Regions from separate parts of the Aquabacterium sp. A3 genome, predicted to be linked through region 1. Evidence: predicted binding sites of a transcription regulator. Region 1 holds the regulator's gene; the other holds the start of a gene.
What was found. Region 1 encodes FNR, which switches genes on or off when oxygen is low (the NO sensors DNR and NnrR bind a similar motif). Its sites were predicted from a motif close to TTGATNNNNATCAA; they were not measured.

Region 1 (4,724 bases):
CGCCACGGCAGGCGGCGCGTCGGTGGCCACCACCGGCTGCTGTCGCAGCCAAAGCACGGGTGCCACCGTGCCCAAGCCCGCTGGGCCAGGCGGAGGCGCCGCGCCGGTGGACGACGCCGAGCGCCGGAGCAAACGGCCCAAGACCCAGGGGGCGGCCCACACACCGAAGGCGCTGGGCACAGAGAACACCAACATGACTGCGGCACCACCCGCTGCATCGGGCGCCAGTGCTGCCAGCATCAAGGCACCGTACAGCAGCGCACAGGGCAAAAACGCCCACAGCGCACCAGCCAGCAATGGCCATGCGGGTTGCCACCATGCGCCGGCGTGCGCGGCTGCCCAGGCCTGCCAGCGGGCGCGCGCGCGCCGGTAAACCCCCAGGCCCCAATGGTCCAGCATCGCCGGCATGCGGCCCGTGAACGCCAGCCACAAGCCCAGCACCACGGCCGCCGCCAGCAACATGATCCAGAACGGTTGCAGGAAGGCCACCTCACGCCCCAACTGCGCGATCACGCCCGCACTGGCGGCCGCCATGGCGCCCAGCGCGGCATAACCCAGGCTGCGGCCCAGCAGGGCCATCAGGGGCACCCCCCTCGGCAAGGCCACCGAACAGGCCATGCCACACATCGCCGCGCAGTGGGCCATGCCACCCAGGCCCATCAGAAATGCAGACAGCAACAGGCCGGTCAACATGACGGCACCCTGCGATTGAGCGCGTTGAAGCGCTCAGATGATCCGAGAGAAGCGACCAGCGGTACGGTCGGCTTGCAAATAGCGGTCGAACACCATGGCGATCGCCCGCACAAAGTACCACCCCAAGGGCGTGACACGCACACCGTCTGACTCCAGTTGCACCAACCCCATCTCGACGAGCGGCTCCAGTTGACGCAATTCAGCCGCGAAGTATTGCCTGAAATCAATCAGGTACGCCAGCTCAATGGATTCGATGTCCACCCTGCCCTGGCACATCACCGCCATGATGACCGCACGACGAACCAGATCGTCGCGGCTGAGCACCAGGCCACGGTCGATGGGCAACTCACCGCGCGACAAGGCATCGGTGTAGTCCTCCAGGGTCTTGGCGTTCTGGCTGTAGTGGGCCCCTACCCGCCCGATGGCCGATACACCCAGACCAATCAGGTCGCTGTCGGCGTGGGTGCTGTAGCCTTGAAAGTTGCGGTGCAGTCGCCCCTGGCGCTTGGCCACCGACAGGCTGTCATGGTGAAGCGCGAAGTGATCCATGCCGATGTAGTCGTAGCCGGCCTCACGCAACACGTCGATGGCCATGGCCAGCATGGCGACTTTGTCCTGCGCCGGGGGCAGGTCTGCGGCGTCGATGCGGCGCTGGGGCTTGAACCTCTGAGGCAGGTGCGCGTAGCCGTACAAGGCCACGCGATCGGGCCTCAATGACGCCAGTTGTTCCAGCGTGCGACGAAAGCCCACCAGATTCTGCTTGGGCAAGCCGTAGATCAGATCGGTGTTGATGGACTCGAACCCCAAAGTGCGCGCCTGCTCCATCAGCGCCTGGACCGACGCGAAGGGCTGAACACGGTGCACCGCCTTCTGAACGTCCGGGTCAAAGTCTTGCACCCCCAGGCTGAGGCGATTGAAGCCCATCTCGGCCAGCGCGGCCAGGCGTGGCCCGTCCACGGTGCGTGGGTCCACCTCGATGGCGTATTCGCCACCCGGCACAAAACGGAACGCCTCCTTGAGCACCTGCATCAGGTCGTTCAGTTCGTCATTGGACAAGAACGTGGGGCTGCCGCCGCCAAAATGCAGCTGTGACACCGCTTGCCGAGGCCCCAACTGCTGCCTCACCAACTCGATTTCCTGCTTCAAGGCAGCCAGGTAAGGCTGCGCCCGCTCATGGTGTCGGGTGATGATCTTGTTGCACGCACAGTAGTAGCAAACCGATTCGCAAAACGGGATGTGCACATACACCGACAGCGGATTGGCCGGTCCGGCGATGGCGCCGCCACCGCTGCCGCGCTGATGCAAGGCCTGAGCGTACTGTGCAGCGCCATAGGCCTCCACAAACCGGTCTGCGGTGGGGTAAGAGGTGTAACGCGGCCCGCTGACGTCCAGGCGGGTCAGCATGTCGGAAGTGACATGCACCACGGCCTGAGCAGGCGCGTGGTTCTGTGCAGTGTGGTTCATGCAGGCACTTTGCCAGCGCGAAGCTACCCAGGGTTGATCTGGCTCAAGGTCCGTCGCCAGTCAACGGCAACAATTCAGCAAACCATTGAGGTCGCTCATGTTTCAACCCAGCCCATCCATTTCCATCACCCCCACCGCACCTGGTGATGACAGCCCCTGCGGACTGCCGGGTCGTGTTTCGCAAAACGCTGGTTGTGCGTCACAATCAAAGCCCATGAGACTTGATTCCTTCAAGGTCGCGTGCTCCAGCTGCAACCTTCGTGAGTTGTGCCTGCCTGTGGGCCTGACCCAAAACCAGTTGAACCACCTGGATGACTTGGTGGCGTCGCGCAAGATGGTCAAGCGCGGTGAAGCACTGTTCCACACGGGCGACCCATTCCGCTCTTTGTATGCGGTGCGCACCGGTTTCTTCAAAACCCGGATCTCGGCTGAAGACGGCCGGGATCAGGTGACGGGGTTTCAGATGGCAGGCGAGTTGCTGGGCCTGGACGGCATCAGCACCGACCGGCACGCCTGCGATGCGGTGGCATTGGAAGACTCGCAGGTTTGCGTGATTCCGTTTTCTCAGCTGGAAGAGCTGTCGCGCGAGGTCTCGGACCTGCAGCACCAATTCCACAAGATCATGAGCCGCGAGATTGTTCGTGATCATGGCGTGATGCTGCTGCTGGGCAGCATGCGGGCTGAAGAACGCCTGGCCGCCTTTTTGCTGAACCTCACGCAGCGCCTGCATGCACGGGGCTTCTCGGCATCTGCGCTGGTGCTGCGCATGACACGCGAAGAAATCGGCAGCTACCTGGGTCTGAAGCTGGAAACCGTGAGCCGCACGTTCTCGAAATTCCAGGAAGAGGGCTTCCTGGAGGTCAAGCAGCGCGACATCCGCATCATCAATGAAGACGGATTGAAGGCACTGGTCAACAACGCACGTTGCTGATCCAACAGCGGCGCGCGTGATGCGCGCCGTGCATGCTTGGCAGGATGATGTTGGGCTGTGGCCTTAACCGTGCGCGTGGCGAGTCAGGGCGGCCTCGCGCCGCATGCGCTTGCTGCGGCGCTGTGCGCCGATCGCCGCAGGCGCTTTGCGCATCCACCACGACAAACCGGCTGAACCAGCCGTCACGACCCAGAACACCAGGAAGCTGAGGCTGTAAATGGTGTTGACCTCGGGCTGCCAGCCACCCAGGCTGACGTGGCTGGGATCCACCACCGAGAACACCAGCATTTCAAGCACGCCTGCAGCCAAGAACGACGGCCACAGGATTTGCGCAAGCACGACCGGACGATGTGTCATCTGGCACTCCTCCACCACGATGTGGTGCATGAGCCATGTTGTCCCAGCGAGCGCCCCGTGCCACGAGGACAAACCCCAGGGCCTCAGGCCCGCAGGCTTACCCCCTTGATCGGGCTCAATTCGCGTCCAGCACAGCCCTGGTGGGGTCGGCGGCATGGTTGCGCGCTTTGTGCGCGGGCAACTCTTTGGCCGAGTGAACCTGGCCGGCAGAAGTGTCCAGCACGGGGTCGACGTTGCGCACGGCGATGACCACGGTGGTGAGGCCGGCCACCACCACCAGAGCGGGGCCGCCGATGACCAGCCAGACGATGGGCAGGCGCCACCAGGGCGGGTTGCTCACGGGCGCAGACTGGGCGTTGTTACCAGGTGCAGATTGGGCCATGGGATGGTTGCTCCGTCTCAACGAGGAATCATGAAGGTGGATTTTTCTCTGACGTCCAGCTGGGCGTCAACGCCGTGGCGCATGCGCTCGACCACGATGGTCATGCCCATGCTGCCGCTGCCCAGACGCGCCGCCGTATCGGGCGGGATGCGCACCGACACCGGCACCCAGCGCGCCTCGGCCGGGCCCAGCACGATATCTTGCCCGCCCTCGACCTCGGCCTGGGGCAATTGCTCGACGCCCACGCGGTAGCGCTGAACGGTTTCAGAGGCGTTCATCACCTGCACGCGGTACACGTTCTCGACATAGCCATCGTCCACGATGCGCGCCAGCGCCCCACGGTCCTTGACGATGTCAACGCGGAATGGGGGGCGGGTGTACAGGCTGTACATGAAGGCGCCCACCACCGCCACCAGGATCGCGGTGTACAGCAACACACGAGGCCGCGCCACCCGAGACCACATCTGGGACGAGTCCCACCCCTGGTCCATGGCATTTTGCGTGGTGTAGCGAATCAGGCCACGGGGCGTGCCCATCTTGTCCATCACACCATCGCAAACGTCAATGCATGCAGCACAGCCGATGCACTCATACTGCAGGCCATTGCGGATGTCGATGCCAGTGGGACACACCTGAACACACAGTGTGCAGTCGATGCAATCGCCCTTGGCCTGGCCACTGGCGGCCGCCTTGCGGGACTTGGCGCCACGCGGCTCGCCACGCTTGGGGTCGTAGCTGATGATGAGCGTGTCGCGGTCGAACATGGCGCTTTGGAAGCGCGCATACGGACACATGTACTTGCAGACCTGCTCACGCATGAAACCGGCATTGCCGTAGGTGGCAAAACCGTAAAACAGCACCCAGAAGGTCTCCCAGGGGCCCAGGCCCAGTGCCAGC
Region 2 (4,724 bases), on a different contig from region 1:
TGCCAGTCCAGGTGTTGCAGATCTTGGCGCTCCGACAGTTTTCCGACAGTTGACCCGGGAAACACCGGTATACTGTGGTCTACCCTGCTGTACTAAGTTATTGATTTTGCGAGGTTTTCAGTGTCCCTCGCAGTCGGAAATGGCGCTCCGAAGGCAGGGGTTGCTGGTTCGATCCCAGCCGGGCGCGCCAACTGAATCACCCGACCGCCACCTTGGTGCTCGGGTTTTTTTGTGCCTGCAGCCGCGCAGCGGTCTGGGCCAGGCCCTCCAGAATCCGGTCAGCCAGGTTCAGCGGATACCCTTCAGGCAGCTTGCGCCTGACCTGCTGGATGACCTCAGGTGTGCGTGCCACCAGGTCGTCCAGCAGCTTGTCGACGGGTTGGCCATTCTCGGTGACCACACCGTGCCGAGTGCCCACAGCCACCCAATGCCGTCGCTGGATGTCGTTCATCTTCCAGTGCGCGTTCTTGCCTCGAACCGCCATGGCCAGTTTGACCTTGAATGGCGAGATCTGGTTGGGCCCATGGCCCAGGATGGGGTAGGCCGAGATCACGTCGTACAGCGGCGTGAGTTGATAGCGCCCTCCCGGCCGGATGAAGAGGCTGAAGTTCTTGGCGTGGCCGTCGGGTGCGCACAGCATCCAGAACAGCACCTGGGCCAGGAAGAAGGTGCGCTTGTCCTGCTCAGGTGTCATCGAGCCCGCCAACACGGCCCAGCCGCTGCCACGAGCCGTGTCAGTCTCGGACAATGTTTTTTGTCCAATCGCCTCTTCCCTTCGAACAGGGGTTGTTTGAGCGATTGTTAAGGGCGTTTGAACGCCCGCCGCGCCGCCGCTGCCTTCGTCCGCACGCTGCACCCGCTTGCGTGATCGTTGACCAGACCCATGGCCTGCATGAAGGCGTAGACGGTGGTGGGCCCCACGAACTTCCAGCCCCGGCGCTTGAGTTCTTTGGACAGCACCACCGCGGCGGGCAGGGTGTTCACGCTCTGCGGCTCGGGCAGGGTGTCGGCGGGGGGCTCGTGGCGCCAGAAGAACGCGGCCAGCGAGCCGTGTTCGGCGGCGAGCTCCAGTGCGCGGCTGGCGTTGTGGATGGTGGCTTCGATCTTGCCGCGATGCCGCACGATGCCTGGGTTGGCGAGCAAGCGCTTGACCTCGGCCGGGCCGTAGGTGGCCAGCTGGGCCACGTCGAACTCGGCGAAGGCCTCGCGGAAATGCTCGCGCTTGGCAAGGATGGTGCGCCAGCTCAGACCGGACTGAAACGCCTCCAGGCTGATCTTTTCGAACAGGCGGCGGTCGTCGGCGACCGGGAAGCCCCATTCGTGGTCGTGGTACGCCAGGAATTCGGGCGCGCCACCGCACCATCGGCAACGGGGCTGGGCGTCGGGCCCAATGAAAAGGCTGCTCATGGGTGTCCTCCCTTGAGCAGCCAGTGTAGGGGCGATGGGCGGGCCCCAGGCCCGCCTTCAATCAACCGCCGCGACGCTTCAACGCAGCCTCGGTGGCGTCACTCTCCCACAGGTTGTTGGTCACGTCCACCTTCTCGGCCTTGCCGGTCTTGGTGTTGAGGTCCAGCTGCACTTCGTAGCTGTTGTGCCCCTTGACGATCTCGACCTCCACGTAGTCCTTCTCGCGGTCATTGACCGAGGTCACCGTGTAGCCCAGGCCTTGCAGTTGCGACAGGTAGTCGGCCGGCGCCTTGCCCGGCGTCATGGACTTCTGCAGGGCCTGCTTCTCGGCGTTCCATGCGGGCATGAATCGGCGGTCGCTGAAGTCGGACGACTTGATGGCTTGCACCTTCTTGCCTTCCAGGGCCAGTTTGGTGCTGTCGGCTCGCCACAGGTTGGCCGCCACGCTCACGTCGGTCACCTGGCCGCCCGACAGGTCCAGGGTCACTTCATGGCTGTGGGGGCCCTTGACCACTTCGTACTCCATGCTGTTCTTGTCGGCATCGTTGATGGCCGTGATCTGGTAGCCCATCTGCGAGAGCTTGGCGCTGATGCCGGTCACGGTCTTCACGCCCGTCAGGGCCTTTTCCAGCTGTTCACGCTCGGCCTGGGCGGTGGTGGCCATGGCCCGGTCGCTGCTGCTGGTGCCTGCAGAGGCAGATGCTTGGCTGTTCTTCGCGTCCGAGGCGGCGTGGGCCAGGCCGGCGCAGGCCAGGGCCAGGGTGGTCAGGGCGATCGAGGTGGTGTGCTTCACAGAGCGTTGCATGTCTTTTTCTCCTGTTCACGTTGCGCTGCGGGGTGCTCATCACCAACCGCTTCAGCGTGGTCACATCGTGCAATTCATGTCTCGGTTTGGCTGTCGGTGTTGGGCGCGAGTGCGCGTCGGCGAGGTCCTACAAGCTCTGGCGCTCACTGACTTGATGTGTCTCAAGTTTGTGAAACCGGTGGCTTGTTGTAATGCGCTCATGCACGACCCTGACCTGGCCACCACGTCCACGGCGCACCCGTGGCATGCCCTTGACACCGAGGCGGTGCTGGCCGCGTTGGCCACCGATGCCGAGGGCCTCACTGGCGTCGATGCTCAAGCCCGCTTGACGCGACACGGCCCCAATCGCCTGGCCGAAGCGCCGCTGGTGCCGGCCTGGCGGCGCTTGGTGGCCCAGTTCAACAACACCTTGCTGATGGTGTTGATGGGGGCGGCGGCCGTCACGGCCTGGATGGGCCACACGGTCGACACGGTGGCCATCCTGGCCGTGGTGGTGCTCAATGCCGTCATCGGTTTTGTGCAAGAAGGCAAGGCCGAGAAGGCGCTGGCGGCGATACGCCACCTGCTGGCCCCGCACGCCGTGGTGTTGCGCGACGGGCGGCCACACGATCTGGAGGCGGCCCACCTGGTGCCCGGCGACGTGGTGCTGCTGGCCTCGGGCGACAGCCTGCCGGCCGATGTGCGCCTGATCCAGGCACGCAACCTGCGGGTGGACGAGTCGGCGCTGACCGGCGAGTCGGTGCCGGTGGACAAGTCTTGCGCCGCAGTGGACCGGGCGGCGGCCCTGGGCGATCGCGTGGGCATGGCCTATGCAGGCACCCTGGTGACGCAGGGCCAGGCCCGTGCCGTGGTGGTGGCCACGGGCGGCCAGACTGAAATGGGGCGCATCGGCAAGCTCTTGCAGACGGTCGAGGGGGGCGCCACGCCGCTGTTGCGCAAGATGGAGGCCTTTGGCCGCACGCTCACGCTCACCATCATCGTGGTGGCCGCAGGCCTGTTTGCCTACGCCACGCTGCTGCGGCAGATGCCGGCCGCCGAGGTGTTCATGGCGGCCGTGGGCCTGGCGGTGGCGGCCATCCCCGAAGGCTTGCCGGCCATCCTCACCATCACCCTGGCCATCGGGGTGCAGCGCATGGCGGCGCGGCATGCGGTGATCCGTCGTTTGCCGGCGGTCGAGACGCTGGGCTCGGTCACCGTGATCTGCTCTGACAAGACCGGCACGCTCACGCGCAACGAGATGACGGTGCAGGCGGTGGTGTGTGATGGCCTGAGCGTGGCCGTGAGCGGTGCGGGTTATGCGCCCGAAGGGACGCTCACCGCCACGGGGCCGGCGGGCAGTGCTGCCCCCGCGCTGCGGGCCCTGCTGCAGGCTGCGGCCTTGTGCAACGACGCCAGCTTGCGTGACGACGCCGGGCAGTGGCGCCTGACGGGCGATCCCACCGAGGGCGCCTTGCTCACCCTGGCGATGAAGGGCGGCGTCATCCCGGTGACGGCGCAGATCGAGTGCCCCCGGGTGGAGGTGATTCCCTTCGAGTCGGCGCACCGCTACATGGCCACCTTGCATCACGACGCCCAAGGGGCCCAGGTGTGGCTCAAGGGCGCCCCCGAGCGTGTGCTGGCCATGTGCCAGCACCAGATGGCGCCCGATGGCACGCTGGTGCCGCTGACACCCGGCGTCTGGCAGGCCGCCATCGAGGCCCAGGCCCGGGCAGGGCGCCGTGTGCTGGCCCTGGCGGGCAAGCGCCTGCCGGCCCACACCATGGACTTGGACCACGCCCAGGTGGCCCAGTGCATGACCTTGCTGGGCCTGGTGGGCATCATCGACCCACCACGCGAGGAAGCGATGGCCGCCGTGGCGCGCTGCCGTCGCGCGGGCATCCGCGTCACCATGATCACGGGCGACCATGCCGTGACGGCCTCGGCCATCGCGGCGCAGCTGGGCATGGGTCAAGCCGATGAGTTGCAGGCCCTGACCGGCCCCGAGATCGAAGCGCTGGACGACGCGGCCTTGTGCGAGGTGGTGCACCGCACCCGGGTGTTTGCGCGCGCCAGTCCAGAGCACAAGCTGCGCCTGGTGCGCGCCCTGCAGGCCAATGGCGAAATCGTGGCCATGACGGGCGATGGCGTCAACGATGCGCCGGCACTCAAACAGGCCGACGTGGGCGTGGCCATGGGCCTCAAGGGTACCGAGGCGGCCAAACAGGCGGGGGCCATCGTGCTGGGCGATGACAACTTTGCGTCCATCGCCCACGCGGTGGAAGAGGGGCGCACGGTGTACGACAACCTGCGCAAGACGATCACCTTTTTGTTGCCCATCAATGGGGGCGAATCGTTGTCGTTGCTGGTGGCCATCGCTTTGGGTTGGAGCCTGCCCATCGCACCGGCGCAGGTGCTGTGGGTGAACATGGTCAGCTCGCTGGCCCTGGCCATGGTGCTGGCCTTTGAGCCCACCGAGGCCGATGTGATGCGTCGCCCCCCGCGACCCGTGGGCGAGCCGATGTTGTCGGGGTTC

Region 2: WNB94_RS06145 (HAD-IC family P-type ATPase) is a predicted target of FNR. The motif match lies at 2,364-2,377, and genes of this name have one in related genera.

The regions. Positions count from the first base shown of each region.
Region 1 covers NZ_JBBPEV010000005.1:176,427-181,150, forward strand. The annotation lists gene WNB94_RS15360 (urease accessory protein UreH domain-containing protein) at 1-693, opposite strand, end outside; gene hemN (oxygen-independent coproporphyrinogen III oxidase) at 727-2,118, opposite strand; gene fnr (fumarate/nitrate reduction transcriptional regulator Fnr) at 2,372-3,088, shown strand; gene WNB94_RS15375 (hypothetical protein) at 3,152-3,445, opposite strand; gene WNB94_RS15380 (nitrogen fixation protein FixH) at 3,561-3,827, opposite strand; gene ccoG (cytochrome c oxidase accessory protein CcoG) at 3,845-4,724, opposite strand, start outside.
Region 2 covers NZ_JBBPEV010000001.1:1,384,726-1,389,449, reverse strand. The annotation lists gene WNB94_RS06160 (HipA domain-containing protein) at 197-748, opposite strand; gene WNB94_RS06155 (DNA-3-methyladenine glycosylase I) at 802-1,407, opposite strand; gene WNB94_RS06150 (hypothetical protein) at 1,469-2,212, opposite strand; gene WNB94_RS06145 (HAD-IC family P-type ATPase) at 2,412-4,724, shown strand, end outside.